DNA from 3 places in the Bifidobacterium dentium JCM 1195 genome. Region 3 is predicted to be linked to each of the others. Evidence: riboswitches for the same ligand, from Rfam matches in the RefSeq annotation. Region 3 holds a riboswitch; each other region holds the start of a gene.

Region 1 (10,803 bases), 960 kb from region 3:
GCATTCCTCATGCCATCGGCATCGACTTATGGACGCTCCTCGATGATGCGCCGGATTTCCTTGAGATCATCGGCGAAATAGATGCCGCGCTGACGTTCGGGAGTGGAGAATCCTGCAGTGATCATGCGATCGAGCAACGACCTCATATCGTCATAGAAACCATTGAGATTGTAGAAGATGCAAGGTTGGGTCAGTTGGTTGAGGCAGATCTTCGAAACGACCTCGCTAACCTCCTCAAGCGTACCGGTGCCGCCGGGAAAGGCGATGAACACGTCGCCAAGTTCGATCATCTTGGTGCGACGTTCCGTGATATTCGATACGACATGCAATTCGGTGAGACCGTTATGTTCAACGCCTCGGTCCACGAACATCTGCGCCTCGATGCCGGTCACTTCGCCACCGGTCGCCATGACCGTATCGGCGAGCACACCCATCAGCCCCTCATCGGAACCGCCGTAAACCAGCCTGTTGCCGCTTTCGGATATCCACGTCGCCAGTTCCACGACGGCTTCCTTGAACGCAGGGTCATTGCCTTCGTGTGCCCCCAGGTACACCGTAATGTTCATGCATGTCTCGCTTTCCGTCCGCCGACCAGTCTACAAGAAGGGGTGTCTTCCATGCGGGCCGACCAAACCGTTTCGGCATCAATTACGGAAGGACCAATGCCAGTATCCGGTACGGTATGCGAGCAGCAACGCCGCGGCCGGTATTGCCATGCAGATCAGATAGAACAGCCAGTCGACCCCATGCAAGCGCGACGTACGCGCCTGACTGCGCGGAACGTCGCCGCCGAATCCACGTGCCTCCATGGCGGTGGCAAGCTTGGTTCCGCGACGAATCGACACGACCAGCAGGCTAAAGGCCTGCAGGAACACGCGTCTGATGGCGCTTCCGTCGCCCAGACCTCGCGAACGGCGGGACAGGCCCAACGCACGCCAGTCATCCTGCAACAATGTAACCATGCGCATGCCGGCCAGACCGCCGTACACGAATCTCGACGGCAAATGCAGAATCTGCACCAGACCATCCGCCAGATCGGTCGGATCGAGCCCAAGCGCGAAAATCACGCCGGGCACCGCGATGGCGGCGACACGCAGGAACGTCGCAGCACCCGCATACAACGAGCCTTCCGACACCGCCATAAGACCGAATGTGAACAGCGTCGCCCCGGAAGCGGTGCCATACAAGGTCACGGAAACGAAACTTCCTACCGCGGCAATCCATACCATCCAGGTTTTCCGCAGTACCGTCAATGGATTCACGCCACCGATCCACAGCAGCATGAGGTCGATCAGCAGTGCCGCAGAGGCGGAGACGACGTCCAATGATAGGAACATCGGCACGCATAGCAGAATAGCTCCGATGAAACGACTGACCGGATTCAGTTTCGCAATGAACCATGACGGCGACGTCGCCCGCGGCTCATCATGACGTTCCTCATGGGCCACAACGCCAATGGTTTCCATCATCGTCCCTCCTCACTTACCACGATGCGGCGCGCATCCAACGCTTTGACCAAGGGCTCGTCATGCGTGACCATGATGACCGCGGAACCCGCGTCACGCGCACCGGCGATAAGACGTACCATTTCCATCCATGTGGTGAAATCCTGTCCGAACGTCGGTTCGTCCATGATGATCACCTTCGGCGCCGCCGCCAGCATGGACGCCACCGAAAGCCGCCTCTTCTCACCCCCCGACAACGTGAACGGATTGGCCGGTGCGAACCGTTTGAGATTCATGCGTTCCAGCATCTCGTCGGCGATGGCATAGGCCTCCTCATCAGATTTGCCCATGGATTTCGGCCCGATCGCCACTTCATCCCGTACGCTGGATGCCACGAACTGATGCTCCGGCTCCTGGAACACCATGCCAATACGCCCAAGCAGATCGCGGCTTTTCCATGTGAACGGATCATTCTCACGATGCGCGGGCATCATGGAATCAGCCACGCGCACATGGCCGGCAATCGGCTTGAGCAGACCGGCCAAGGTCAGGGCCAAGGTGGACTTGCCCACGCCGTTCCTGCCGGTAAGCGCGGTGACCTCCCCCGCATGGAAACGCACATCGATGTGCTTTCCCAAAGGAAAGCTGCGACCGAAACTCAAATCATCGGTATACAGCACCACATCGCGATCATGTCCGGTTTGAGTCGGGGCATAGCTTGCGATGTCACGTCCCGGCACCCACGCCCCGCCTTCGGCGAGGACATCGCCCATGGCGTTGAACACCTCTTCAGGCGAGCCATCCGCAATGACGCCGCCTTCATACGAATCATCGTTCGGTCTGCCCAGTACGATCACACGGTCCACAAGGTCAAGCCACACATCGATATGGTGCTCCACCACCACCATCGTCTCATGGCCGCGCTCAAGCACTTGCCTGACCGCGTCATGCACCTCCTGCACGCCTTCCGGATCCAGGTTCGCAGTTGGTTCGTCGAGCAACAGCAGTCCGGGATGCATGGCAAGCACGCCCGCCAATGCCAACCGCTGACGCTGGCCGCCGGACAGCCGACGTGTGGAATGATCCGTACGCATGTAGTCTAGGCCCACGATATCAAGGGCCGCACGCACCCGCTTCCAGATGGCGTCTCGTCCGAGGCCGAGATTCTCGCAGCCGAAAGCGGTATTGTCACCTGCACGTTCAAGAATCGTCTGGGCGTCCGGATCCTGCATCACCAGGCCGCTCCTGCCGCGTGCCGTACGTGAATCGATGCCGTCGATCAGCAGGCTGCCTTCCTGTTCGCCCTCATCATCGCCGCCGAGCACGCCGGCCAATCCAGCCATCAACGTACTTTTGCCAGCACCGGATGCGCCAAGCAGCAGTACGCGCTCCCCCGGCTTGATTTCAAAATCGACATGTCGCAACGCGAAATCCTTACGCGAAGCATGTCTCCATCCCCAGTCAACCGCCTTCACACCGGCTGCGACCACGGTTCCGACTTCATCCGTCGTCATCTATAGGTTCTCCAATCCGCGGTATCCCCGACCATATGAAGAGGGTTTGCGGCGTACGCGGCATGTACGTCGCAAACCCTCGCCCGCCTTGAGCGCGACGGCGCTCAGACCAGTTCCTGCATACGTCCGGATTCGAAGCGGTCAAGCACGCCGGTCTTCGCCAAAGCGAACTGCACCACCCACATGAAGGCACCTCCCATCACCGCGCCGGAAATCACGCAGCAGATGGTGAACGTGCTACCCTGCAACACGGTCCAGCCGGAATGGGTGAGCCAATCATAGCCGCCGTTGAACAGGCCTGTCAGCGCGCCGGCCAGGGTGACGGAGGCAATGTTCCACTTCTTGTAGGCGAACACGGCGAAGCCGATTTCCGCACCGAGACCTTGGAACATGCCTATGATCAGGGAGCCTCCGATGCCGAACGGATTACCCATGAGCGCCTCGATGAGCGCTGCCACGGTCTCCGCGAAGAACGCGGCGCCAGGCTTGCGCACGATGATGGCCGCCAGAGGACCTGCGAACAGCCACATGAAGTTGAACAGACCGCCCAAGCCAGGTGTCAGACTGTCGAAAGCGCCGATCGGAACAGCGTAGATGATATCCCAAGCCCAGAAGATCACGCCGGACGCGACGGCGATGATGGCCGCCACGACGATATCGACCACGCGCCACTTGTTGGAGTGCTTCTTTACTGCGGAAGACTGAATGCCAGTCATGAATTGTGCCTTTCTATTCCATCAAGGCACGGGAAAAGAGAGACGTCCGTGCGCCGGCATTACCCGGTATACGTTCATACGGTCGAAGCGCGTTCGCTTCCTCTCAGCCTTAACGGCCCCCGTGTCTGTGACAGATACTACACAAGGCACACGATTTTCGCCACCGCCTTACCGTAGCGGGACACGCATCAGCGATTCCGCGAGTTGCCTGAAGGTCGCGCCGAGACCGTCGGTACGCAATGCGCCTTCTTCGGTCAGCACCGCAGGACGTCCCGCCTCGCCGGTCTCGCGCAGTTCAGGTTCCAGCGGCAACTGTGCGAGCAATGGCACCTCGTATCCCAGATTCTGGGATAGCTGGAGGGAGACACGTTCGCCTCCACCTTCTCCGAAGATCTTCAGCCGTTCGCCCTTATGCTCGAAATAGCTCATGTTTTCGACCACGCCCCGCACCTTCATCGGCACCTGCAGCGCCACCAGACCGGAGCGAACCGCAATGTCGGAGGCGGATGGCTGCGGAGTGGTGACTACCACGAGTTCGGCGTTCGGCAGGGCTTGCGCCACGGAAATCGCCATGTCTCCGGTGCCTGGCGCCAAGTCGAGCAGCAGCACGTCGGGCTCCCCCCACCACACGTCCGACAGGAATTGTTCCAGTGAACGCTGCAAGCGTGGGCCACGCCAGAGAATCGCACGGTCGGCTCCGGCGAACATGCCGATGGAGATCATCTTCACGCCCCAGGCGGTCACCGGCATAAGCATGCCGTTGAGGTTGGTGGGTTGCGTGTGCACGCCGAACAATCGCGGCAGCGAGAAGCCGTAGATGTCGGCGTCGATGGCCGCGGTGTCGTAGCCCAATGCGGCAAAGGTCGCGGCAAGGTTGGCGGTGACCGACGATTTGCCGACGCCTCCTTTGCCCGATGCGATAGCGAAGATACGGGTCTTGATGCCTGGCTTGTTGAACGGGTTCTGTTTGCGTTCCGCCTTGAGACCAGCCACCAGTTGGGTGAGCTTGTCATGGCTCATGGAACCGACCTCGATATGAGGCTGCAACGTGGCATCCGGATATGAGGCCACTGCACCATTGATCTGATTCGTGATGGTCTGCGAAAGCGGACAACCTTCCACGGTGAGTTCGACGGCGACGGTCACGTCGTATGTGTTGTCCTCCCCTGTGACCGGCGTCGCGTCGATGGAAGCGATCATGCCCAAGTCGGTTACGGAACGACCCAATTCCGGGTCGATCACCTTGCTGAGACGTTCGTAGATTTGCGCTTCGATCATGCGCTCGTCTGTCATGGTTCCTCCTTGTTGCCGCGTACCAGCCTAGCGGTCATGCATGCGGCATGCCAGAGCCTCGTAGGTTTTGCTCACGAGAACTGCATCACACCGTACCGCTGCTCAGCAGTTGTTTGAACTGGTCCTCATTGAGCATGGGAATGCCCAATTCCTCGGCTTTTGCGGCTTTGGATCCGGCGTTCTCTCCGACCACCACCCAGTCGGTTTTCCTGCTGACCGAGCCGGCCGCCTTTCCGCCATGGGAGATAATGGCTTCTTTGGCGGAGTCGCGGGAGAAATCGACCAATGACCCGGTGACCACCACCGTTTTGCCTGCCAAGGTCTGCGGCAGATCGTTGGTTTCGGCCACCACACCCACGCCGGCGGTCTTCCATGCATCCAACACCGTGCCACGCCAGTTGCCCGGTTCGTGTGCGGCAGTGAACCATGTGACCACGGATTCGGCGATTTCCGGTCCGATACCGTCGATTGCCGAAAGTTCCTCGACGCTCGCATGTTCGATTGCGTCGAGCGAGCCAAAGGCCGTGGCGATGGTGCGCGCGGTCGGCGGACCGAGGCGGCGGATCGACAGCGCCACGAGCACACGCCATAAATCCACGTGCCTCGCCTTTTCCATTTCGTCGAGCATCTTGCGCGTATTCTCAGCAGGGCGAACGTACACCGGCTGCACGCTGGTCACGCCGGTGCGCGACACCTTGGTATCCTCACGGATCACTACGGCGTCGGCCGGCACATTGTACTCTGGGTATTCCGAAACGGCGGCGCCGTTCACCTCCAGTTCGGCAAGTTTCTTGGCGGAGAGTTTCCTGGCCGAGGTCGGAGCGGTCCAGAATGCAGGCACCTGATGCCACAGTCCGGATCCTCCCACACGCTTGCGCGTCTTCTTGGTCTTGCCTGTATTGACGTCGACGGTTTCATGGATTTCGATGATCGGTGCCTCGCGCCATACGCGCACATCCTTCAGATCGGCGGCGGTCAGTGAGAACAGGCCCGCCTCGCTGGAGAGCACCGGCGTCTGCGCATCCGGCAACCGCAGTCCGGCAACCGGCTCGTAGGGTTCGGGCTCTTCGCCGGGTTGGACGAGTATTTCAGTGATCTCCGGCGCATACGTGTCAACGGAATCGGGGCGGTCCTCCTCCGGATTGGTCAGCGCGATCGCCGATTGATCGCCCAAATGTTCGATATCGAACGCCTTGCGGGAAGCCAAGTTGATGATGCGCTCGGTCAACTGCGCAGGGCATGATTCCACATTCGGGCAGCGAATGTCCTTGTCGCCCTTTTTGGCCGGAGCCAGTTCGGCACCGCAGCTCGGGCAGTGCGTTGGCATGACGAACGCGTGCAGACTCTCCTCCCGCCCCTTGCGGCGCTCGAGCACCGGGCCCACGAGCTCGGGAATCACGTCACCGGCCTTGCGTACCACCACGGTGTCGCCAATGAGCACGCCCTTGCGCTCCACTTCGAAAGGATTATGCAACGTGGTACGTGACACGGTGGAACCGGCCACATATACGGGCTTCAGGATGGCGACCGGGGTTACGCGGCCGGTTCGGCCGACCTGCACGGTGATGTCGAGCAGATCGGTGTTGACCTCTTCCGGCGGGTATTTGTAGGCGATGGCCCAGCGCGGCGCACGTGAGGTGGCACCGAGCGCGCGCTGCAATCCAAGATCGTCGACCTTCACGACGATGCCGTCGAGCGCGTGTTCGATATCGCCGCGATGTTCGCCGTAGTAGTCGATCATGTCAAGAATGTCGGTGAACGACGTGATTTCGCGATTATGCGGCGAAACCGGCACGCCCCACTTTTCATACAGCGCATATGCCTCGGATTGATGGTTGATCACGTCATGTCTGTCGGCACGTCCCGCGCCCCAGCGTAGTGAGCCGATGCCGTGCGCGTAGAAGCTCAGACGGCGCGTGGCGGTGATGCGCGGGTCTTTCTGTCTGAGGCTTCCGGCGGCGGCATTGCGTGGATTGGCGAATGGGGCTCGGCCGGCGTCCTCATTCTCGCCGTTCAATGCGGCGAAGTCGTCCCAGCGCATGAACACCTCGCCGCGGATTTCCACGAATTCGGGAATATCGCCTTCCGGGCCGGCCAGATTCTGCGGAATGGTCGAAATCGTCCGCACGTTGAGCGTGATATCCTCGCCGGTCACGCCATCGCCTCGCGTCAGTCCCTGTTCGAGCACGCCGTTACGGTACACGAGATTCAATGCCAGACCGTCGATCTTGACTTCACAGGTCATCGGCAGCGGTTTGGATTCCGGCCAGTCGAGATCGCGGATCACACTGTCGTACCAGTCACGCAGCTCTTCGATGGAAAACACGTCATCGAGGCTCATCATGCGCGAAGGGTGACGTACGGAGGCAAAATCGTTGGAAAAGGTACCGCCTACGCGATGGGTCGGCGATTGCGGGGTGTCCAAGGACGGGAATTGCGATTCCAATGCCTGTAGGCAGCGAAGCCGCGCATCATAGGCCGCATCGGACGATATGGGGGCATCGTCGATATAGTAGGCGATCTGATCGGATTCCACCCAGGCCGCGACCTTCGCCCACAGCCGGGCCGCCGCTTCGGCACTCAGCGAAGAGACGTCAAGCCGGTCGAGTCGCATGGCATCGGCGTCAGTGGACTGCAATGCCGCAATCCACCGTTCGGAACCGGGGACCAGTCGGGAGGCGTCGCCGTCGGCATCCACCGTAATCTCGGGTTCGGCGGTGCCATCGACCGAAACGTCGAAATCCCAAGCAAGCTGTTCGGAATCGTCATGCTGTGTCATGAATGTTATTCTCCGCTAATTGTTGAGCGAACGCAGGAACTGCATCTGTACCACGTCGGCACCGTCGCGCTCGGCGTCATCCATGCGCGAGGCAGCCACGGACAGCGTGCGCGCAGGTACGAACATACCCTCATCCACGCATACGCGCGCCGCCCTGCGTACCAGCGAGGCGACCTCGGTTTTCGGCCATACCGGCAGACCGGCCTGTTCCAACACCTGCATGGCTTCCGGCACGGTGGTCGGCACGGGAATGCATTGCGATTGCGCTCGTGCGATCAGTTCCCGCAGTTCGCCTTCCAACGAGCCGATGCGGCCCGAGGCGATGTCATCGCTCACAATATAGGCTGCCGCCGCGATGTCGAAACGATCGCACATCCATTCGGCATAGGCCAGCCGATAGTAGGCGAATGAGGCGTCGTCACGGTCCAAGGCCACATGCAAGGCGTTGAGGCAAGCCGCACGGGCCGGATCCCAATCCTCTTCGCGAGCCAGCTGGACGGCGAGTTTCAGATGCGACAACGGATAGGCGGGTGCGTACCGCACCATGGCGTTCAGATGAGGCAGTGCGGCCTTCGCGCCCTTGATCTGGGCAAGTATGTCGGCCAGTTCCATGTGGGCGTAGAACAGATTGTCGGGAATCAGCACGGTGCGCTCACCCTCGGTGGCGAACATGCGGTTGTAGATCACCCGTTCCGCATAGGAGTTGAAGTAGCGAGGCACGCCCGGATTGGACTCGAACAGCTGGTCCATGCGACGCAATGCCGCTTCGATCATCTCTACGGCCTGATCGATCTGGCCGCTGAACAGCAGATCACGGGCCTTCATGCGTTCGGCGTCAAGATCGTCGGCCAAAGTGAACGAGAAGTCCGGCGTATCATTGCCGTCGATCAGCGCACTGGTCACCTGTGTGGCGAGTCCCGTCAGTTCCGGGTCGCCTATGGCGTTGATGATGTCCATCGCACGCTGTGCCTTGGCCACGGAGGGCATGCCATCGTCGGCGGCCAACTGGTGGAACTCCCCCACGGCGCGCTGCAGCAGATCGACGCGTTGGATCGACAGTCCGGATACGTCCCCGCAACCAAACAGTTCGGCGCTTTCCCTGCCGAATCTTTTGTCGGAAAGCTCCGGCTCTTCCTGCGATCCGGTCGGGGAGAATCGACTGTCGCGCAGGTCGAACGTGGCATCGACCGGTTTCAGCGCGCCCATGCCGTCCACATCCATTTCCGCATCGAACATGCGATACGTGGGCACGGGGTTGGCCAATCCGTCCGTATGCAGACGTTTCAGGAATTCTTCACGTGTGAAGGTGACCGTCACCAGATTGCGCACGGTCGGGTTCTTACGCAGCTGGCTCATCGGATCGTCATCATCGCCGTTGCCGTCGATATCCGCATCCGTGAAGGCGATCATGCCTGCGTCGCCGATGTCGCCCGTACCTTGCACATCATCCTCGCTGTCGGATTGCGGCATGCTGAAGGTCATGTCATCGAAGTCGATGTCCTTCATCAGGTCTTCGAACTGGTCATCGAGCGCCGCATCATGGTCATCGGAGGAAGAAGTCGAATCCGCGGAGGTTTCGGAAGGGCGTGTGGGAGCCGTCATGGCCGGATCCCCGTGGAAGTCGCCGTCCTTCGGAGCCGCCTTGGAACGCGATGGGCCCATTTCACCGGTACGGATGCGTTCGAAGGCGCTCAATGCTTCGCTCATCAGCTCGCTGATGGCGGAGTCCTGCTCGGCGACGGCTTCTTCCAGACCGATGGAGTCGATGTGCATCGATACACGTCGCACATGCGGATCGGCACCGAAGCTCAATGCCGCCATGAGCAGACCGATGCGCAGATTGTAGTCGGCGCTCATGCGGGCGCGCTCCGCATCCCCCAGTTTCACCCATGCATGATGTTCCGGGTCGTATCGGGTGGAAGGCATCATGGACACTCCGGCCGAAGTGAAGCCGATTGCCACGTTGCCGTCTTCGAGGCTGCAACGGAATTCCACGTCGAAACGGTATGGCAGGCGCAGGCTTCGCAGCAGACGCGCCATGGCTTGGCGATACACCCATTCCGAGCCGCCTTCGGTGAGACATGCTTCGCTCGGCGATTCATCCTTGGTGTCTTCGGCAATGTGTCGTCGGGTCTCGTCGGCGATGTCGACGAGTCTGGCGACGGCCTGGATGCCGCTATCCTGATGTGAATCGAGGATGGCCCCGAATTCATCGTCGGGTTTCAAAGCGATCAATGCTGGATTCTCCAGCAATGCCAGATCGATCTGCGCGGCTTCGGCACGAGTGACCGTGTCTTCCGTGGGCAGGCATCCGATGCGCGCATTGCGTTCCAGCCAGGAGCTTACGGCGGCAAAACGGTTGAGATTGCCTTCGATGTTGAGCGCACGCAGGGCGGCACCGAACGGCAGGGTGGAATCCCATGCGAAGAAATAGCAGTTCGAATAGCTGGACGTATACAGGTGCAACGGTTCGGCACCATGTACCGCCTCCAGCATCTGGTTCTGCTCAAGCGCACCGGCCTCACGCATCAGATCGGCGAAATAGTCCTCCAGGCCGGAAGCGCGCATGCCATGTGAACGGGCGCTCATCGTATCGCGTATGGAACGTCGAATGGCCCCCATCGGGGCTTCGCGGTTGAGGCGGCGGAAGATGTTGCCCGAGCCGAAACCGATCAGCAGGCCATTCATCTGCGGCAGCATGTATGCGGCGAAGAATGCGATGGTCAGCGCATCGCGGAACTCCAGATCGTAACGCATCGCCTCCGGCAGTTTGGCACGTAGTTGTTCCAACGTGTACCGATTGCCGACCTTCAGCCATGAGGCGAGCCACATCATGCGCCCTCCTTCGGCTCGACCGACCACACCGCCCTGCGAGGCCTTCACCATTTTCGGCGGATTGGACGGCGCATGGCCGAAACGCATGCCGTCGGGCAGGGTCAGCTCCTCCTCTTTGACGAAGACGAACCGGGGCTCCATGCCCTGAACGTCCATGGACGGATCGGTTCCTGCGAATACACGCGCCTTGCTGTCGGCCAGAGCGATCTGCGCGAAATGGT
Region 2 (10,803 bases), 660 kb from region 3:
GGAGTAATCGTTGGCCTTGCCGATGAGCTCATCGTACTTGCGCTGGCTCAGCTCGGTAATCTCCTTGGCCTTGGCCTTGCCCTTGTCGACATACTGGTCGTGCAGCTGCATGGCCAGGGTCAGCATGGCGGTGGCGCGCTCCGGCTCGGTGGAGGCTGCGGCCGCGGCGCCGGCGATCTTCTGCAGGCTGCCGGTCTCGGTGCTCGGCTCGACCTTGGAGACCTGGTCGCGCAACTGAGCCTCACGCTGCTTGGATTCCTCAAGCTGCTGGGACAGGTTCTTGATCTGCTCGGCCTGCTGCTGGGCCACGACGACCTGCTGCTGAGCGGAAGCCAGCTGGCGGGACAGGTCTTCGGTACGGGCGCGGAACTCATCACGCTCATGCTGCACGGCGTTGAGCTGCTCGCCAAGATCGGCCTGACCTGCGGCTTCCGCGGCCTGAGCGGTGAGCTGATCCACCTGAGCGGCCAGACGATCCACCTGATCCTTAAGCTGTTCGTTCTGAGCGGACAACGCACGGTTGCTTTCCTCAGCCTCCGTGAGCTTGGCGGCAGCGACCTGTGCGGCCTGTGCGGCCTGATCCCCGGCACCGGCGGCCTGCTCGGAGGCGGACTTCAGCGTCGCATTCTCCTGCTGCAGGGACTGCACTTGGGCATTAAGCTCGGAAATCTTGGAGTTGAGCCCCGCGACATCCGGACCAAGAGACTGCGTGGCCTGACCGACGGCGACCGCCTGCTTGCCCAAGGCCTCAACGGTCTCAGTTACCTGATCGAGGAAATCGTCGACTTCATCAACGTCATAACCTTCCTTGAAACGCACGGTTTGGAAGGTATGCTCCCTAATATCTTTCGGCGTCAACAGAGCCATAAATCTTACACCTCGCTTTGGGCTTGATGCCTCGCTGTGTTGTATCAACTTCCGATGCTATCACGGAACCTGCGGATTCATGCGGAAAAAGGGCGTTTCACCTGATATTAAATGAGGAAATCAATCACGATGAGAATGAAATACAGTACGATAAACGCCACATCGAAGTAGATGGGACCCATCGGAATGGGCCGAATATATTGCCGCAACCAACGCAGCGGCGGCTCCGTCAACTGATAGACGGCGCCGATCAGTGAGGAGATGATGCCGCTGGGGCGCCAAGTCGGTGACAGTACCGACACCCAGTCAAGAATCATGCGCACAAACAGTACGAAAATATACGCGTTAACAAGCAGATGGACAATCTGACCGATCAAAGACAATATCATGCGACCCACCCTAGCAACATCACATGAGAATAGGCTGCATGAATGCGTTGCATGCATTCCGACCGCCTCTCGCCGCCACAAGGCCTGCGGACGGCGAGAGGTGAATGAAGGATGTCAGTCGGCGAAAAGATCGTGGGCGGCGCTCGGAGCCTGCGGCTCCTCCACCTTGATGTTCACCTGGGCCGGGCTCAGCAGGAACACACGCGGAGTGACACGTTCGATGGAACCGCGCACCCCGAACACCACACCTGCCGAAAAGTCTACGATGCGGTAGGCCACGGACTCGGCCACACCGGTCAGGTTCAGCACCACCGGAATGCCGTCACGGATGGCACGGCCAACCAGCTGAGCGTCTTCATAGGACTTCGGATGAATCGTCGTAATACGGCTCACACGACCCCCCTGAAACGGATTGCTTTGCTCACGAGACGAAGCTGCGGAGGCAGAAGACGTGGTGGGTGTCGAAGCCAGGGGTGTCACCGAGTGGTCGGAGTCGAATGAGGTTTCGGTGCCGTCGGCTTCGTCGGTGAAGTCATCGTCATCCTCAGCCACGTCGGACATGCCCAGATAGGACATCGCACTCTTCATGAATCCTGCCATGAATGTTCCTTTCGCCTGTACGCGTCAAGTCTAGCGCAGGAAATCCGGAATATCGAGATCACCCGGATCGTTCGGGGAGACCACTTCATGTTTGGTGGTCTGGTCGAACGACTGAGGGGCACCCGGTTCCGGGGTGGATGGAATATAGCTCGATAGCGGCTGCACCTGCGGTGCCGCCGGAGTTTGCACCGGCTGAGGTTGCACCTGCGGCTGCTGCTGGGGAGTACCTACGCTCAACGCGGAAACCGGCACCGTGGCAGATGCCTGCGGTTGCGGCTTGTCCTCGGCGACGGCCGGCTCTGTCTTTTTGGAGTTGGCGTCGAAGCCCGCCGCGATAACGGTAATGCGCACCTCGTCGCCATAGGCGTCGTCCAGGGACAGACCCCAGATGATCTGGGCTTCCGGATGGATGGCTTTGCGTACCAATTCGGTGGCTGCCGCAGCTTCCTGCAGTTTGATGTCGGTCGGGCCCGCGATGTTGATGAGCGCGCCATGAGCACCCTCGATGCTCTCTTCCAGCAACGGCGAGCTGATGGCGATTTCGGCGGCCTGGGTGGCGCGGTCCTCGCCCCGTGCGGAACCGATGCCGAACAGCGCCGTGCCGGCACCGCGCAGAATGGCGTTGACATCGTTGAAGTCGACATGAATGTAAGAGTTGGCGGTGATCAGATCGGTGATGCCCTGCACACCTGCCAGGAGTGCGGTGTCGGCGGTCTTGAAGGCGTCGACGATGCCGATCGTGCGGTCGGACAGCTCAAGCAGTCGATCGTTGGGAATCACGATCAGCGCATCGACCTCCTTGCGCAGATTCTCGATGCCTAGCGCAGCGGAAGCCGCACGCTGAGGTCCTTCGAAGCTGAACGGTCGAGTCACCACGGCGATGGTCAAGGCACCCTGCTGGTGCGCGGCGCGTGCGACAATCGGGCTGGCGCCGGTACCGGTGCCGCCACCTTCGCCGCAGGTCACGAACACCATGTCGGCGCCCTTGAGCGACTCCTCGATATCGGACTGATGATCCTGGGCGGCCTTGGCGCCCTTCTCCGGGTCGGCTCCTGCGCCGAGGCCACGGCTCGAGGCATCGTTCAAAGAGATCTTGACGTCCGCGTCGGAACGCAGCAGATCCTTTGCATCGGTATTGATCGCGATGAACTCAACGCTCTGCAGACCTTCGGCAATCATGCGATTGACGGCATTACCGCCGGCTCCACCGACACCGACGACCTTGATGTTGGTCTTGTCGTTGAAATTGTCAGTCTGGGCAATCTCGCTCACCATTGTCTCCTGTCACTCACGTTTACGCATAACTCTATCGCAGACGGACTGATATTACGCGCACTTTTCCGGGCGTGTACCGGCGTTTCGCCGACTTTTTTATCTCACCGACGTTTCCCATTCGTTCCAAGGTCCGGACGGAATCCGCCGTTCAGTAGCTCGCATCCATCGGATCGTCCCCGAACAGCGCCTGCCGCTCGGCATGCGTTGTTTCGCGGGATTCCAACCATCCGTAAGGCAGATGGACCTTCTTGGCAAAGCGCACGCGCCCCCTCGGTTTGTCTACCACCCGCTCGGGGAACCGAATGTCAGGATCAAGTTTTCCAATCTCTCGGCGAACATCCTCAAGGTTTTCACATTCCATGAACGCACGACGCGTGGAACCACCCACCGGGAACCCCTTGAGATACCACGCGACATGTTTTCTCAGATCATGAACGGCCATCCGCTCGTCGCCATCATAGAACTCCGTCAGCAACTGGGCGTGACGCTCGATCACCGTACAAACGTCCCCCAAAGCTGGGTCGATGCGTTCGTCGCTGCCGGCGAATGCATTCTTGATATCCGCGAACAGCCATGGACGCCCCTGACAGCCGCGGCCGATGGCAACTCCCGCACAACCGGTCTCGGACACCATGGCCAATGCATCGTTGGCGCCCCAGACATCACCGTTGCCGAATACCGGAATGTCCAATGCCCCGACCAACTCGCCGATACGGCTCCAATCGGAATGCCCACCATAGTATTCGGCGGTGGTGCGCGCATGCAGGGTCACGGCCTTGCAACCTTCCTCCTGCGCGATATGACCGGCCTCGAGGAACGTCTCGTGCTCATGATCGATGCCGACACGGATCTTGGCCGTCACCGGCACATTCGCCGCATCGCAGACCTTGACCACGCGCTGGATGATCTCACGGAACAGATCCGTCTTCCAAGGCAGTGCCGATCCGCCGCCGCGCCGCGTCACCTTGGGTACGGGGCAACCGAAATTGAGATCGACATGATCGGCCATGTTCTCGTCGATAACGATTTTCGCCGCCTGTTCCACGATCGCCGGATTCACGCCGTAGAGCTGCAGCGAACGGATTTTCTCGCCGGGAGCGAAACGGCACAGCCGCAGTGCCTTGGGATTACGGGCCACCAATGCACGCGCGGTGATCATCTCGGCCACATATAGACCGTCCGGACCGTAGCTTTCGCAAATCACACGGAACGGCCAGTTGGTGACTCCCGCCATCGGCGAAAGCACGACCGGAGTGGCGACATGCACGGGCCCCAGATCGACGGGCCTGATAACGGGAGGAACCGACGGCCGTGCCGCGTCGGTACGCGGATCGAGCACGTCGGATTCCTCGTAGGCTGTCACAATGCTATCGGGCATACGAATGCTTTAGTACAGACCACCGGCTTCGGCGATCTTGACGGACTCGGGCCATGCCTCGCCGCCCATCTCGACCGGCACCTGCGGGTAACGGACGTGCTTCTCGCCGATGCGGGCGGCCACGTAATCAGCCACCTTGTCGAGGGCCACACGCTCCTGCTGCATGGTGTCACGTTCACGAATGGTGACGGCCTGATCGTCGAGGGTGTCGAAGTCGACGGTCACGCATAGCGGGGTGCCGATCTCGTCCTCACGGCGGTAACGACGGCCGATGGCACCGGCCTCGTCGTAGTCGATCATCCAGTCGTGCTGACGCAGGTCATCGGCCAGGTTCTGGGCCACGGACTGCAATTCCGGCTTCTTGCTCAACGGCAGTACGGCGGCCTTGACCGGGGCCAGGCGCGGGTCAAGACGGAGCACGGTGCGCTTGTCGACGCCGCCCTTGGTGTTCGGCGCCTCGTCGACATCGTAGGCGTCCACGAGGAAGGCCATGAGGGAACGGGTCAGGCCGGCGGCCGGCTCGATGACGTACGGCACATACTTCTCACCGGTAGCCTGGTTGAAGTAGCTCAGATCCTCACCGGAATGCTTGGCATGGGCGGACAGATCGAAGTCGGTACGGTTGGCCACGCCTTCGAGCTCGCCCCAATCGGAGCCTTGGAAGCCGAACTTGTATTCGATGTCGACGGTGCGCTTCGAATAGTGGGCCAGCTTCTCCTTCGGATGTTCGTAGTGACGCAGGTTCTCCGGCTTGACGCCAAGGTCGATGTACCACTGGGTGCGGGCATCGATCCAGTACTGGTGCCATTCCTCATCAGTGCCCGGAGCCACGAAGAACTCCATTTCCATCTGCTCGAACTCACGGGTGCGGAAGATGAAATTGCCCGGGGTGATCTCGTTACGGAAGGACTTGCCCATGTTGGCGATGCCGAACGGCGGCTTGGAACGCGAGGAAGTCATCACGTTCTTGAAGTCCACGAAGATGCCCTGCGCGGTTTCCGGACGCAGGTAGTGCAGCGAGTTCTCGTCCTCGACCGGGCCGAGATGGGTGCGCAGCATCATGTTGAAGTCACGCGGTTCGGTCCAGTTGCCGCGGGTGCCGCAGTCCGGGCACACGATGTCCTTCAGGCCATTCTCCGGCAGCTTGTCGCCATGCTTTTCGGCATAGGACTCCTCAAGCTTGTCGGCACGATGGCGCTTGTGGCAGTTGAGGCATTCGATCAGCGGGTCGTTGAACACGGACACGTGGCCGGAAGCCACCCACACGGCCGGCGGGAGGATGATGGACGTGTCGACGCCCACCACGTCACCTCGGGTGACGACCATGGAACGCCACCATTCGCGCTTGATATTGTCCTTCAGCGCGACGCCAAGCGGACCGTAATCCCATGCGGAACGGGTTCCGCCGTAGATTTCACCGGCGGGGAACACAAAGCCGCGACGCTTCGCGAGGGATACGACTTCATCGAGTTTGGATACAGCCACAATGCACCTTCTGGTTTGAACGGTTTGGGGTCTTTTTACAAGCGCACAGCCTACCGGCATGCACTGACAGCAGACGGGGCTGTCTAACTGGAATCCGTACCGCAGAATGATCTCCCCCGACCATACGTCACACGCATGAAACCATATGTTGGCGATGCCTTCAATCATATGGTCAATGGCAAGGATTTCGGTTGACCCGAATGCCTTGTTTTCGCAGCATGCTCACCGCGATTCACTCGCGGCCCGCACGCGCTTTGACGTAGCCGACGAAGCGGTCGACCGCCTCGGGGGTGTCGTGATGGAAGAACAGGCTGGTCTTGGTGTCGAGTCCCGCGATGGTCTTCATTTCGTCGTCGGTGAGACAGAAATCAAAGATGTTTAGATTCTCTTCCATACGCTCCTTATGCGTGGACTTGGGTAGGGCGATGATGTCTCGCTGGGTAAGCCAACGTAGGATCACCTGCGCCACGGATTTGCCGTGCGCTTCGCCAATCTTGGCTAGGGTCGGATTGGAGAACATGTTTTGCATGCCCTCTCCGAACGGCGCCCACGCCTCATGCGCCACACCACGCTTAAGCATGTTCTTATGGGCTTCGATCTGCTGGTTAAGCGGGTTGGTCTCGACCTGGTTGACCATCGGGGCGATTTCATTGAAGGCGACCATATCGGCCAATCGATCCGGATAGAAGTTGCTCACGCCGATGGCACGAATCACACCGTCTTTGTAGAGCTTTTCAAGCGCGCGCCATGCGCCGTAGGTGTCGGAGAACGGCTGGTGCAGCAACACAAGATCAAGATAATCGGTACCGAGCTTCTTCAACGACACGTCAATGGATTCGAGGGTATTCTCATAGCCGTAATTGCTGATCCATACCTTGGTGGTCAGGAACAGATTCTTACGGTCGATACCGGAATCTTTGATGCCTTGACCGACTTCCGCTTCGTTGAAGTACGACTGTGCGGTGTCGATGTGACGATATCCGGTTTCGATGGCTTCACGCACGCAGCGAGGAGCGTCCTCTTTGCCGACCTGGAAGACGCCGTAGCCGATCTTCGGAATCTCAACGCCATTGGCAAGTTTCAGATATTCCATTTGATTCCCTTCCATGAGATCACTATTTGCGACCGACGGCTTGCCGGTCGGTGATGCTCCACATTAGAATCCGGTAGTTACTACCGGTCAAACGGCAACACGCCGGTAGAAACTACCGACAGAAACTACCGACAATGGAAACCATGTACACGATGAAGCAAGCATGCGAACTCACCGGCATGAACTATGAAGCGCTGAAATTCTACTGCAATTCCGAACTCGTTCCCGCGGTTGGGCGAGACGGACGCAATCATCGCATCTTCGACGACCAAGCCATTGCATGGATCATCGGTTTGAACTGTTTGAAACGATGCGGCCTCAGTATCAAGGAGATGCAACACTACACCAAACTTTGCCAAGAAGGCGATTCCACTATTGCGCAACGCAAGGAAATACTCGCGCAGAAGAGGGCCGTCCTCGAACAACGACTTACCGAAATCCAAGGAGACATCGACTATATCGACAAAAAGCAGCAGTACTACGACATCTTGCTTGCAGGAGAAACCCCATCCCCCGGAATCCTTGCCGAACTCAGACGCAGGCCGGACAGCGCCCCACGCCAATAACATAGACGTGACGTCTCAAACACGGCACTGTCAAGGGGCGCGTATAGGTTAAAAGCACTTTGTACATGCAGGGGAGCTTTTCGGCGGATGGTCGAAAGCTGAGAAAGGCGGCAAGCCTGACCCTTTGAACCTGTTGGTTAGGACCAACGTAGGGAGCAGCGTCATGAGTGACAACTCATATATCGATACCTCATATAGCAGTGCCTCTATCGATGCACTATGCGGAGATGCACTACGTGAACGGATCGCGCAAGCCGTCAACGATGTGCGTGAGCAAACGCCGCTGGCGCAGTCGTTTACCAATTTCGTCACCATCAACCTCGTAGCCAATGCCCAGCTTGCGGCGGGCGGCACCGCGGCCATGAGCTTCCTGCCGGATGACATCATCGACACCGCCGAAATCGCAGGATCGAACTACATCAATGTGGGCACGCTCCTGCCGTTCTACAAGGAAGCGCTGCCTCAGATCGCCTACGAGCTGCACAAGAACGGCAAGACTTGGGTGCTTGACCCGGTTGCCGCCGGCATCGGCAAGACGCGCACCGCGATTCTCGAATCCTTCCGCATGTATCCGCCGACCATCGTGCGCGGCAACGCCAGTGAAATCATCGCACTCGACGCGATGTGGGGACTCGCCACGTCCGACTCCGTTACTTCCGGCACCCGTCCGGCAGGCGTGGAGGCCGTCGACGAGGTGGACGCCGCGATCGAGGCCGCCCAGCGCATGGCGCGTCACCTGGCGAAGCACTCGCCTTCAGGCAAGGGTGCCGTCGCCGTATCCGGCGCCGTCGATCTGGTGACCGACGGCGAGCATACCTTCCGACTGCCCGGCGGCAGCGCGATGATGACGAAGATCACCGGCGCCGGCTGCTCGTTGGGCGGCGTGACCGCAACGTATCTGGCGGTCTCCGAACCGCTGGTCGCAGCCATTTCCGCATCGTTGCTCTACAATCGCGCATCCGAAATCGCCGAGCAGGAATCCAATGGACCGGGATCCTTCCAGGTCGCACTGCTCGATGCCCTGTGGAATGTGACCGCCGAGCAGGTGGCCGCTTCCGAAATCATCGAGGACTGACGATTCCACCGCACGTCACGCATGCATCGTTCCTTCGATGCCCGGCCATCATGCATGGCAACGTGCGATGGCAGCAAAATCGTGTACGTACGGCGGCATAGACCGGTAGTTCCGACATCACATCATCACAAGACTTCTGGATTACTTACCACAAACAAGGGGGAACCAACAATGAATGATTATCCATACGCGTCGATGCGCGACTGTTTCGACATGAGCGCGTACTTCGTGGTCGGCCCGCAGGACTGCAAGGGCCGTCCCATCACGGACGTGGTCGATGACGCGTTGCGTGGGGGCGCAACCTTCATCCAGCTGCGTGCCAAGAATACGGACGCCAAGGATCTGACGCTCATGGCACAGGACATCGCGCAGATCATCGAAGACAACGGCAAGTCCGATGCCGTGGCCTTCGTGATCGACGACCGTGTGGATGTGGTCTGGCAGGCCCGTAACAAGGGCATCAAGGTCGACGGCGTGCATATCGGGCAGACCGACATGGAACCGCGTGAAGCCCGCGCGCTGCTTGGCGAGGAAGCCATCGTGGGCCTGTCCGCCGAGACCGAAAGCTTGGTGAGGCTTATCAACGAGCTGCCGAATGGCTGCATCGACTATATCGGCGCCGGACCGCTGCATGTCTCCACCACCAAGCCGGAGGCTTCCGTAGGCGGCAATGACGGTTCCGGGAATACGCTCGACGAGGATCAGATCAACACCATCTGCACGGCGAGCGATTTTCCGGTCGTGGTCGGCGGCGGCGTCACGGCCGATGACATGGAGATGCTGGCCCGTTCGAAGGCGGCCGGCTGGTTCGTGGTGTCGGCGATCGCCGGTGCGGACGATCCGGAGGCGGCCACCCGTGAGATGGTGACCCGTTGGAAGGCCGTACGCGGGGAAACGAAGCATGGCTTCGCGCCGCGAGTGCAGTCGGCGGATACGGCAACGACCACCGATACGCAGATGACGGAGAGCAACAACGGGAAGTTCACGAACGCCAAGGAAGCGAAGGCCTCTTCCAAACTGGCCAAGCAGCAGCGCGTAGACATCGCCGCCCGCGGCTCCAAGCAGCGCGACAAGGCGCATGTCCGCAAAACCACGCCAGTACATTTCGAAAACCGATTCGGCTCCTACGACCTTGAAGTGCCATATACCGAAATCAAGTTGTCCGACACTCCAGGCGTAGGCCCGAACGCGCCGTTCAAGGATTACAACACCGAAGGTCCCAAGTGCGACCCGAAGGAAGGACTGGCGCCGCTACGTCTCGACTGGATCCGCGATCGCGGGGACGTCGAGGAGTACGAGGGCCGTCGGCGCAATCTCGAGGATGACGGCAAACGCGCCATCAAACGCGGCAAGGCATCCAAGGAATGGCGTGGCCGCCAGCATAAGCCGCTTAAGGCGAAGGACCATCCGATCACCCAGATGTGGTATGCGCGTCACGACATCATCACACCGGAGATGCGTTATGTTGCCGAACGCGAGCACTGCGACGTGGAGCTGGTACGTTCCGAACTGGCCGCAGGTCGCGCGGTCATGCCGTGCAACATCAACCATCCCGAGGCCGAGCCGATGATCATCGGCTCGAGATTCCTTACCAAGCTCAACGCCAACATGGGCAATTCCGCAGTGACCTCCTCCATCGACGAGGAGGTGGAGAAACTCACATGGGCCACCAAGTGGGGAGCCGACACCGTGATGGATCTTTCCACCGGCAACGACATCCACACCACCCGCGAATGGATCCTCAGGAACTCCCCCGTGCCGATCGGCACGGTCCCGATGTACCAAGCGCTTGAAAAGGTGGAGGACGACGCCTCCAAACTCAGCTGGGAGCTGTTCCGCGACACCGTGATCGAACAGTGCGAGCAGGGCGTGGACTACATGACCATCCACGCCGGCGTGCTGTTGCGGTTCGTGCCGTTGACCGCCAACCGCATGACGGGCATCGTCTCGCGGGGCGGATCGATCATGGCCGAATGGTGTCTGCAACATCATCAGGAAAGCTTCCTGTATACGCATTTCGATGAGCTGTGCGAGATCTTCGCCAAGTACGACGTGGCGTTCTCTCTGGGCGACGG
Region 3 (10,803 bases):
CAGTTCAGGCTTATGGGCCATCAGATAGATCGCCGCATCGGCGATGTAGATCGGGGAATCATATGCAGTAACCTTGCCGCTGAATTGGCTGGCTTTGGACTGGTTAAACACCACGTCCCAGGAAGTCGGTTCCTTGGAGAAATCAGACTTGTTGTACATCAGCAAATTCGCGCCGTAACCGTGGGGCACGCCATAGCTCTTGCCGTCCACCGTGTTGAAATCACGGTTCTTCAAGAAACTGTACACATCCTTGTAATTGGGGATGAGATCGGTATTAACAGGCTGCACCAGCCCACTGTTGATCAGTCGTAGTGTAAGGTCGCCTGATGCCGCGACCACATCGTACTTGTCCGATGTCTTGATGAGGTTGTACGCCTCATCACTGGTGCCGTAGGTCTTCGACGTCACCTGACAACCGGTATCCTGCTCGAACTCGGATACCCAATCCACATCCGGATCGTCGGAACCGTCTTCCACGTAGCCCGGCCATGCCAGGATCGAGACTTCACCTTCCGCTTCGCCGAGTTTTTGCACGGCCGTACCGCCATTCGTGCTGCTTCCCGCGCTTGTCGCGCCACAACCCGTCATCGCGATGACACCTGCGGCTGCGAATACCAGGGCCGTGGCCCGCTTGATGATGTGTTTGTTGTTCTTGCTCATGATGCTTCCTCTCTTTCGCATCGATCCACTGCGGAATCAGTGCTCCTCCAGTAGAATCTGATCGTTCTTACGCCATGCGAGTCTGATGTTCTCCCCCCTCTCCGGTACCGTCTCGCCTACAGGACGTACGACCGTGAATGTTTCACGAGTCGCGAGCTTGATAAGAATTCGATATTCCGTACCCAAGTAGATGCAATCAGTCACCTGTCCCTCGACCGTGACCATATCGGGATCGTCGTCAGCATCGACGAAGACGATACGTTCCGGACGTACGGTATAGCTACCGGCAGAGAACCCGTTCGCCATAACAATCGTTTCCGGAATGAAATTCATTGTTCCCACAAAGCTCGCAACAAAACTGTTCGCCGGATGATTGTAGATCTCCGCCGGAGTGCCTATCTGCTGCACGCGACCCTTGTTGAAGACCGCGATTCGGTCGCTCATCACCATGGCCTCCTGTTGATCATGGGTGACGAATACGAAGGTAATGTGCAGGTCTCGCTGCAGTTGCTTGAGCTCCACCTGCATCTGCTGGCGCAGTTTCATATCCAATGCCGACAGCGGCTCGTCAAGCAACAGCACCTTTGGTTCAAGCACCAACGCTCGGGCCAGGGCCACGCGCTGCTGCTGTCCTCCGGAAAGCTCCCTTGGTTTGTTATTCGCTTTGGAATCGAGCTGTACCAGATCGAGCATCTTGTGGGCGCGATCGTAACGTTCCGCATGATCGACCCCATGCACCTTCAGACCGTACGCCACGTTGTCAACGACGCTCATATGCGGGAACAGCGCATAGTCCTGGAACACGGTATTCACGTTGCGCTCGAACGGAGCCTTGTCAGTCACATTCTCCCCGGCGAGTTCAATGGTTCCGCTGGTCGGCTTCTCGAATCCTGCGATGAGACGAAGCGTTGTGGTCTTTCCTGAACCGGAGGGGCCGAGCATGGAGAAAAACTCGCCTTCCCTAATGGACATATCAAGATTGTCAATGGCAAGGAAAGAGCCGAATCTTTTGGTGACGTCAGTAATTGTAATTGCGTCCATTATAAACCTTCCTTTTTATCATTTGAATCATATAGTTTTATATGTTTAAAAAATGTGGCTCGCATATTACATGGAAGAAAACACCATAAACTTCCCGAAATCATTGCTACACTGCTAGATATGAATACACCCCTTGGCCGTATGAGCATCTTTCAACCGCTAGACGAGACCACCAAGGCGGAACTTATCACGGAACGCCTGACTCAGGCCATCGAATCGGGAATGCTGAAAAACGGGGAAAAGCTCCCCGGAGAGAGCGAGATGGCCCACATGTTCGCAGTCTCCCCCATCACCACACGCGAGGCATTGGAACAGCTACGTTCCGAAGATCTGGTGGAGACCAGAAGAGGACGTGACGGCGGAAGTTTCATCACATCAAGTCCGTCACGTAACATCCAGCGTCTGGAATCCAATCTGTTGAGCATGCCTACCATGGAGATCAAGGATCATCGCGCACTATATATCGCACTGGTGTCAAGCTCGGCACGGCTAGCCACCGAAGAGGCGTCCGCACGCGAAAGAAATGCCATTCTGGAAGCCATTCAATCCCTGGTCAATGATCTGGAAACCGCAGGAACGGAAAATGACAACTATCTCACGCATGGTCATCATGAAATGCAGCTGCATATCGAAATCGCAGCGGCAACCACATCACCGCACTTGGTGAATTCCCTGATAGACCTGCAAGACAAACTCAAGCATCTGCTCTGGCTCCGTTTTGCAGACAAAGAGCAAATCGACTTTCTGGCAAAGCAATACAAGTACGCGGCACACCTGCTTTCCACCAATCAGGATCAGCTCTTCGAACGGCGCATCACCGACATCATCAAGGTCGGTTTTTCATGGCTGGTCGAACGTAAACTCGCCCTACAGCAGCAGCACGTCGAAAACACGCTATCGCCGACCACTCCCATTGAGGTGTCCCACCAGATTCACGACCTGTTCAACGTCTACGCAAAGACGCTACATGATTGGGAGATGGAGATCACCAGGCAGACCGCGCACTCCATTATCAACAAGCAAGAGTTCGATTCACTCGCCGAACGCCTCACACATCCCGCCTTGGAACAGGATCGCAGAATCATCGGTGCGGGTCTGATTCCCTCCCCGGATTTTCTGCCCGATGCTCCATGGCACTCCTGTTGGTGGACCTCACGTTGGAATCAAACTAATCAGGCAACAATCCGTCCATTGCGCATTTCCGACAATCCCCAGTCGGCATCGTTCTACAATTTCACTGTCCAAGACTGGTGGACCGGCCCGAAGAACACCGACGGACTGCACATCACCGGTCCATATATCGACTACATCTGCTCCAACGAATTCACCCTGACTCTCAGCCGCCCCTTCTATGTGGACCACCACTTCGCAGGCGTGGCCGGTTTGGACCTCAGCGCCGCCACCTTAGAACATGAAGTATGCGAACAGCTGCTTCGGCTCGACCGTCCCGCCGCACTTATCAGTCATGAACAACGTGTGCTGGCTTCCACCAACACATCATTACTATGCGGTGATCTGGTAGCAGATCTCAACAATACACACGCCAAAGCCACCATCGATTGCGGCGCGCTGGCCCCCTCAAACGCGACTACAAGCAAGAAGCAGGAATCCTTGATCATGCTCATGTTCTGAGTAATGTAGCGGAAGGCTAGTTCCGCCGACACCATGACGCTGGCCTTCCATTTTACCTGTGAATCTCGTAGCATCCCAAGAAAATCAGTACATCCGGACTGCTGTGGGGCCACCGGCCCGATGGCCCCACAGCAGTCCGGGTGGATTCCGCGCATATCAGAACACGTTGCATCTCATATACGCTACCCACTGAAACCGATACAGGATGTCCCGCAGAATCAGTCCTGTGGGTAGGAATCGTCGAAGAAGCGGCGTTCCAGATGCACGATGGTGCGGAATACCTCGGCTTCCGGACCGTCGATGGAGCAGTATTCGTTGACCAGCGCGATGAGATCGCCGACCCATTTGCGGAAATGCGCGCCTTCGTGCAGGTCGACCCATCCCTTGTGTGCCGGGACCTGTTGCACGACCCCGGCGTCGACCGTGCGCTTGGCCCATGCGAGATACAGCCATTCCATGCAGCAGATCGCGGTGATCAGTTCCGGCCAGCTCTTATCGGACAACGTATCGAGGTACGCACCGTAATCTCTGTTCGCCTGGGTCTGTTCGGTGTCGTCATACTCCTGCTGGCTGACGTGGTAGGCCTCGAGGAAATGCTGGAAATACGTGGCCTCGTTGTCCGCGAACCATTGCGACTGGGCGGCGAGCATGTCCTTGGTTTCCTGACGCGGAGCCAACTTGATGAGCCGGGCCATCATGCCGTTGTTGTAGAACTTGAAATCCTGAATCAAATATGATTTCAATATCTCTTCCGGCAGGGTGTCATCCAACAGCTCGTTGACGAAACGCGAGTTGATGGCTTCTCGCCAATCCTCGGTATTCAGCATGTACATCCGGTCGGCGACGGAGTCCGACTCCGCGCCCAACCAAGCGTAGTCGCCGCGCGCCGGCTCCAGCGCTTCGGGTACGTGAATGGTCATGATTTTCCTTTCCTTAGTGATGCCGCCGACGGATGCACCGCCTACGACATGCATAAAGGCACGGGAAACAAGAGAGACGTCCGTGCGCCGGCATTACCCGGTATACGTTCAAACGGTCGAAGCGGATGCTTCCTCTCAGCCTTGCGGCCCCCGTGTCTGTGCCCGATAATACACGGGCATATGCGCCCTTATGCCGGAATTTCACATACCGGCCAGCAGAATCCCATTGCGATCATGTGAACGGGAATGATCAACCTTACGTTGAAAACCGAAGTGGTGCCATCCCCGGTACCCCCAGTAGGGAGCCCAAGAAAACGGCACCACCTCGAAATCAATCCGCCTCTGTACACGCTACGGACGTATCACGCCGCAACCCAAGAAAATCAGTACAGCTCCTTGAAGATCTTGAGCACGCGATCGTAATCGAGCGGCACGAAGCAGTTCTTCATGAGTCGCTCCTGCGTCTTGATCACGCGATCGGCGAATTCCGGCAGATCCTGTTCGGTCACACCGTACTCATGCAGCGCCTTCTTCGGCAACAGCTTGTTGATAAGCGTCTCCAGCGCATCATACACATCGGCCACGTCACAGCAGAGAATGTCGGCGATGAACTGGTTCATCTTAAGGATCTCGCCTTCCGGCTTGATCTCCATATAGTTGCGTAGCACGCCGGTGAACATGGCGTAGTTGGATTCGCCGTGGGGCACATGATATTTTCCGCCCAGCTGATAGCTCAGCGCATGCACGGCAGCGCACCCGCCGGTATCGAAGCTGATGCCCGCATAGTCGGAGGCGATCAGGAAGTCGCGCATCAGTTCGTTGCGCTTGGCGCGGCGCTCCGGCGAACCGGCGGGACCGGCTTCGGCAACGGCCTTATAGCCGGAGATGATCATCTTCATGGCCTCATAGCCGAACATGCGCGTGTATGGCGTGGAGTTCGGCGAAAGCGTGGATTCCACGGAGTGCACGAGCGCGTCGAGCGAGCTGGTGGCGAACACGTGATCGGGCAGTCCGTAGAGCAGCTCCGGCACGAGCACGGCATCGTCGGCGAACATCTCAGGGCCTGCGATTCCGGCCTTGCAACCTAGGCGCGTACGATTGATGGCCGCGATTTCGGTGACCTCCGAACCGGTGCCGCAAGTGGTCGGCACGAGCACGAAGCGTACGGAGCGCTTGAAGTCGGGCAGATGGTCGATTACGTCGTCGATGGAGGCACCACCGGCCACCGCCACGACCTTCGACATGTCCATGACGGCACCGCCGCCGACTGCCACGATGCGGTCATAGTCGAATTTGCCCGCATCCGCGATGAATTCGTCGATCATCACATCGGTCGGCTCCTGCGCGCCGTACTTGTCGACAAGAATCACGTTCGCACCGTTTGCATACGGTTCCAGGAACTGCTTGTAGATCACTTCGATGCTGACCAGCAGGTCCTTCGGTCCGAGTTCGAACGATGCGAAGAATTCCTTGACCGTATCGTAGGTGTAGATGTTGTCGGGTCCGACCGTCAACAGTTTCATGATGCGTCCTTTCCAAAACGTTGGCTGCAACCGCGCCCATTCCGGCGATTGCAGCCAACTCTATGCCTGTTTGCTTGAGGGTTCGTTATCGGCGATTTCGCTCGCCCGCAACGATTGCGTACTTACTTGGCGCTTTCCTCGACGATGATCTCCTTGAGTACCGCCAGCGCTTCGTTCAGCTCGTCATCGGTGATGACCAGCGGCGGCAGCAAGCGGATTACGTTGCCGTTGATGCCGCAGGTCAGCATGATCAGACCTTCTTGGATGGTGCGCTTGGCGATGCGGCCGACCAGCTCCTTATTCGGCTCCATGGTGCCCGGCTTGACGAATTCGACACCGATCATGGCGCCGCGGCCGCGTACTTCGGCCACCGCCGGCACTTCGTCGACCAGCGGACCGAGTACGGATTCGACGACCTCACCGATATGTGCGGCCTTTGCCGGCAGATCCTGCTCCTCCATAATGCCGATTGCCGCAAGAGAAGCGGCGCAGGAAACCGGGTTACCGCCGTAGGTGCCGCCGATGCCGCCGGGCTGCACGGCGTCCATGATCTCGGCGCGACCGGTCACGGCCGCAATCGGCATGCCGCCGCCGAGTGCCTTGGCAGTGGTGATCAGGTCAGGAACGACGCCGTCGTACTCGCAGGCGAACCATTTGCCAGAGCGGCAGAAGCCTGCCTGAATCTCGTCGGAGATGTACAGCACGTCATGCGCGTGAGCCCATTCGGCCAATCCAGACAGGAAGCCTTCGGCCGGCACGATGAAGCCGCCTTCGCCCTGAATCGGTTCGGCGATCACGGCGGCCACGTTGGCGGAGCCGACCAGCAGCTCGATCTTGGCGGCGGCGGCCTTCGCGGCGGCCGCACCGTCCGCACCGAAGTCGTCGCGCAACGGATAGGAGAACGGTACGCGGAAGACGTCGGGGGCGAACGCACCGAAGCCCTGCTTGTACGGCATGGACTTGGTGGTCATGGCCATGGTCAGGTTGGTGCGGCCGTGGAACGCATTCTCCATCACTACGATGGCGGAGCGGCCGGTGTACTTGCGGGCGATCTTGATGGCGTTCTCAACGGCTTCGGCGCCGGAGTTGACCAGTACGCTCTTCTTGGCAAAGTCGCCCGGAGTGTGTTCGTCGAGCTTCTTGCACACCTCGATGTAGTTGGCGTACGGGGTGGTGGCGAAGTTGGTGTGGGTGAGCTTAGCCACTTCCTCCTGCACGGCCGCGACGACTTCCGGCGCGCAGTTGCCGACACCGGTCACGGCGATGCCAGAGGCAAGGTCGATGAAGCGGTTGCCGTCCACGTCGGTGATGGTGGAGCCGCTTGCGGTCTCGGCGAACACCGGCATGCCCTGGCCGACGCCGGCGCTGACATAGCGGGTATGTTCGGCCTTGAGGGCTTCGGACTTCGGGCCCGGAATGGCGGTGACGATCTTGCGTGCTACCTGTGGGACTGACATGATGGCTTCCTTTCGATCCGTTCCTCATCACTGTTGGTTGTCACGTTAGAAAGTTTGCCCATAATTTGTTATAGACGAGTTGTCGAAAATATCGTCAAAATATAGACGAATCCGTTATGATTCGCTGTCGGCCGGCTAATCTGAAGCCATGGCGATTACCGTACGCAATCTGCTTGAGCAACGCTCCCTCAACTTACGACTGGCTGTGGAAGGTTCCGGCGCGACGCTGGACTCCCCCATCTCATGGGTGCAGGTATCCGAATCAGCCGACCCAACCACATATCTGGAGGGCGGCGAGCTGTTACTGACCACTGGTCTGGTAATGCCGGACGGCACGCCCGACGCGGCTCATCGAGAATATGCCTCCCGTCTTGCGGAGATTGGCGCACGTGGAGTCGGATTCGGTTTGGGCATCCAGCATGAACATGTGCCGCAATGGCTCATCTATCAATGCGAAGCGGTCGGCCTGCCCTTGTTTACAGTGCCATTGGCGACACCGTTCATCGCCATCTCCAAAACTATCGCGCGCGGCATCTCCGATGATACGCATCGCAACGTGGAACGAATGTACCGCAATCAGCAACGGCTGCTCCGTAGCGTGCATTCGCTCGATCCGGTGAGCACGATCATCTCGCGTCTGGCCGAACTGATCGGCGGCTGGACCGCACTGCTCAATCCGGCGGGCGGCATCATTGAATCTTCCCATCACACGCTGCCGGTCGACATGGACTCCTTAAGCGACGTGCTCGCGTTCAGCGTACTCGGCGAGGCGAAGTTCACGGTGGCGAAAGGCTACGACATTGCGATTTTTCATGTGGCCTCTCCCAACCGACAGACACTGGGCTATCTGGTCGCGGGTCGTAAAGGCGAGCGCGGCGCCATCGACCATCCGTTGGTGGCGGAAGCCGCTTCACTGTTGTCTTTGGCCGTGAACAGCGAAGCGGCATCCAATCGTGCGCTCACGCACCTGCGCTCCAGCATGACCAGGCTGTGCCTGGAAGGCGAATCGCAATCGGTGCGTCGTTTCGCGGACGACGTATGGAACGGGCTGCCGGTGCAACCGTTGGCCGTATTGCGCATTATCGGACAGCAGGATGCGTTGGAGGATGCCGGCCGGCTGTTCGAGCCGTTCCGACGTACGGTGGCGAAGAACGACAATCGTGTGGTGTTCGGCATTGTGGACGGCGATATGTGGGCGATCGTGTCGCAATCGAATGCGGCGATGTGGACGCAGCAGCTGACCCGCACGGGTCGACTGACCGTGAGCCAATCCTCAGGTGCGACCTGGATCGATATGCCCCGTGCGCGACATGAGGCATATCAGGCGGGCGCGGAGGCACTGACCAGCGGCAAGGCGCTGGTACAGTACGGCGACGGCGAGGGCGGTGCGACGCTGGAAGGCGTGGTGGAGCCGTCGCTGATGCGTGCGTTCGCGGATCTCAAACTCGCGCCGATTGCGAATCTCACGTTCGACCTATCAACCGGACCGCACACCAAGGCGGGAACGGCACGAACGACGGAAGCCGCACCAGCAACGGAATCGTCAAGCGACGAAACGGATTCAGGCACGCAGGTACGTGCCATCGACGTACTGTGGGCATGGCTGCAAAGCCGCGGCAGGACCGAAGAGGCCGCGCGGATGGCCGGCATGCATCGGCATACGCTGACCAAATATCTGGGAGTCATCGGCAAGGAGCTGGGTGCCGATCTGAACGATCCGGGCACTACCGCGGAACTGTGGTACGCATGCCGGTTCTCACGGTTTGGCGGCACGCTGAAGTGACATTCGGAGCACAACGGCGTTGCACGGCGGCAATCAGCGAATCGGCACTTTCTCCAAGCCATCGACTTCGGTTTCGAAGGCGTAGTAGGCTCCGATCAGGCCGGCGTTGTTGGTGTGGCGGCAACGCTTCACGGACGTGCGGAACGAATCCCATGCTGGAATCTTGTCAAGTGCCGCATTGACCAACGGCAACAGCTGCTGCTCACGGCAGACGCCTCCGCCCAACAGCACGCATTCGGGATCGGCGACCGCGGTAATGTTGAACACGGCAATGGCAAGATAGTCGATCCATTGATCCACGATTTTGCGCACATGCGGGTCATCCAGCTTGTGGAACAACGTCGCCGGCACGATGGACCCGGAAGGCACGTCCAATTCCTCCGCATAGCTTTCGGCCAGCACGATGGTGGACAGATAGTTTTGCAGGGTCTGAAACCCTCCGTTTTCATAATTCGGAATCATCATACCGAGCTCGCCGGCGCGCCAATCCTTGCCGCGTCGAATCTTGCCGTCAAGGAACAGGGCGCCGCCGACGCCGGAATCGATGGTGATCAGCGCGAAATCATCGAGCTTGACGGCATTGCCACTGAGTTTCTCCGCCATCGCAGCACAATTCGCATCGTTTTCCATCCATGTCGGCACCGGATTATCGAGATATTTCTGCAGCTCTTTGCCGATTTCATGCTTATACAGCATGCCAAGCGCGCCAGCGGTGACGGCCAGCTGCCTGTCGATATCGATGAATCCGGGCATGCTCATGGCGATGCCGTCGAGCGGGAAACGTTGGTTGTTGGCGATGTGCGCGAGTGCCCGATAGAAGGATTCCGCACTGTCCACCGGCGTCGCGATAGTGCCGGGGATGCCCATACGGCCGTCTTCGAAGACCACATAACGGGTGAAGAACGTGCCGATTTCGAACGCCAGAATATGCTTCTTCGCCGTCATTTCGTCATCTAACCCGTCTATATTCGCCCAATGGTGCTTCTTCATTGTAGAACCATCCCCGACACTCGCGCACACCCACCTATAGTTTGATGACGTTGACGCCGTACGGCCTGAGTTCGATCGCATCGTCGATGCGGCCGCCCGACAGCAGCTCCTCACCGCCGTTGAGTTCGCTGACGCACAGGCGCTTGTCGGTGTTGCCGTTGTTGATGAGGAACGCATAGCGTGTACCGTCATCGGCGTAGCGCACCGACAGACTCACGTCTTCCGGGGTGCCGATCGACCCCAAGCCCAGTTCGCTCACGATTGATGCCATGAAGGCGTTCATGCCGGTTTCGTCGAGCGGAGTGCCGACGAAGTAGGCCTTGCCGGAGCCGAAATCGTTGACGGTGAGCGCAGAATGGCCTGCGTAGAATTCACTGCCACCATAGGTGGCGAGACGCCTGGCACCCTCACGGTGGATGATGCTTGCCACGATTTCGCCTTTGGCGTCGACCATATCGCCATGCACCTCGATGGTCTCGCTGGGAGCGAGTGCGTCGATTTCCTCGATCCATACGCCCATGAGCTTGCGCAGCTTGCCCGGATAGCCTCCCGGCACCACCAGATCATGCTCGTCATGGATGCCAGCCATATAGCCGGTGATGAAGTTGCCGCCATCGGAGACATAGGCTTCCAGCGTTTCGGCAACGCCCGGCAGCACGGTGATCAGCGCGGGGGCGATGACCAGATCGTACTTCTTGAGCTCATTGAGCGGCATGGTGCTTTCGATCATGTCGACCGGCACGTTGCGGCGCCACAGTGCGCGGTAGAAACGGTGCACTTCGTTCGGATATGAGAAA

Evidence for each region. A riboswitch is a leader RNA that binds a small molecule or an ion and turns the genes downstream of it on or off. The one in region 3 is predicted to bind thiamine pyrophosphate.
Region 1: another riboswitch for thiamine pyrophosphate. It lies ahead of BBDE_RS06445 (ECF transporter S component); the one in region 3 lies ahead of BBDE_RS10195 (TenA family protein).
Region 2: another riboswitch for thiamine pyrophosphate. It lies ahead of BBDE_RS07695 (hydroxyethylthiazole kinase); the one in region 3 lies ahead of BBDE_RS10195 (TenA family protein).

What each region holds. Positions count from the first base shown of each region.
Region 1 covers NZ_AP012326.1:1,483,797-1,494,599, forward strand. The annotation lists gene BBDE_RS06430 (LOG family protein) at 27-566, opposite strand; gene BBDE_RS06435 (energy-coupling factor transporter transmembrane component T family protein) at 645-1,469, opposite strand; gene BBDE_RS06440 (ABC transporter ATP-binding protein) at 1,466-2,959, opposite strand; gene BBDE_RS06445 (ECF transporter S component) at 3,064-3,675, opposite strand; TPP riboswitch at 3,703-3,808, opposite strand; gene BBDE_RS06450 (Mrp/NBP35 family ATP-binding protein) at 3,844-4,968, opposite strand; gene ligA (NAD-dependent DNA ligase LigA) at 5,054-7,747, opposite strand; gene BBDE_RS06460 (hypothetical protein) at 7,763-10,803, opposite strand, start outside.
Region 2 covers NZ_AP012326.1:1,783,239-1,794,041, forward strand. The annotation lists gene BBDE_RS07655 (DivIVA domain-containing protein) at 1-867, opposite strand, end outside; gene BBDE_RS07660 (YggT family protein) at 975-1,256, opposite strand; gene BBDE_RS07665 (cell division protein SepF) at 1,371-1,856, opposite strand; gene ftsZ (cell division protein FtsZ) at 1,887-3,131, opposite strand; gene dusB (tRNA dihydrouridine synthase DusB) at 3,280-4,509, opposite strand; gene BBDE_RS07680 (glycine--tRNA ligase) at 4,519-5,994, opposite strand; gene BBDE_RS07685 (aldo/keto reductase) at 6,227-7,087, opposite strand; gene BBDE_RS07690 (MerR family transcriptional regulator) at 7,231-7,653, shown strand; TPP riboswitch at 7,713-7,825, shown strand; gene BBDE_RS07695 (hydroxyethylthiazole kinase) at 7,817-8,728, shown strand; gene thiC (phosphomethylpyrimidine synthase ThiC) at 8,900-10,803, shown strand, end outside.
Region 3 covers NZ_AP012326.1:2,440,496-2,451,298, forward strand. The annotation lists gene BBDE_RS10180 (ABC transporter substrate-binding protein) at 1-660, opposite strand, end outside; gene BBDE_RS10185 (ABC transporter ATP-binding protein) at 697-1,701, opposite strand; gene BBDE_RS10190 (GntR family transcriptional regulator) at 1,843-3,333, shown strand; gene BBDE_RS10195 (TenA family protein) at 3,552-4,253, opposite strand; TPP riboswitch at 4,315-4,417, opposite strand; gene BBDE_RS10200 (4-hydroxybutyrate dehydrogenase) at 4,637-5,776, opposite strand; gene gabT (4-aminobutyrate--2-oxoglutarate transaminase) at 5,899-7,233, opposite strand; gene BBDE_RS10210 (PucR family transcriptional regulator) at 7,382-9,016, shown strand; gene BBDE_RS10215 (ROK family protein) at 9,050-9,961, opposite strand; gene BBDE_RS10220 (beta-galactosidase) at 10,041-10,803, opposite strand, start outside.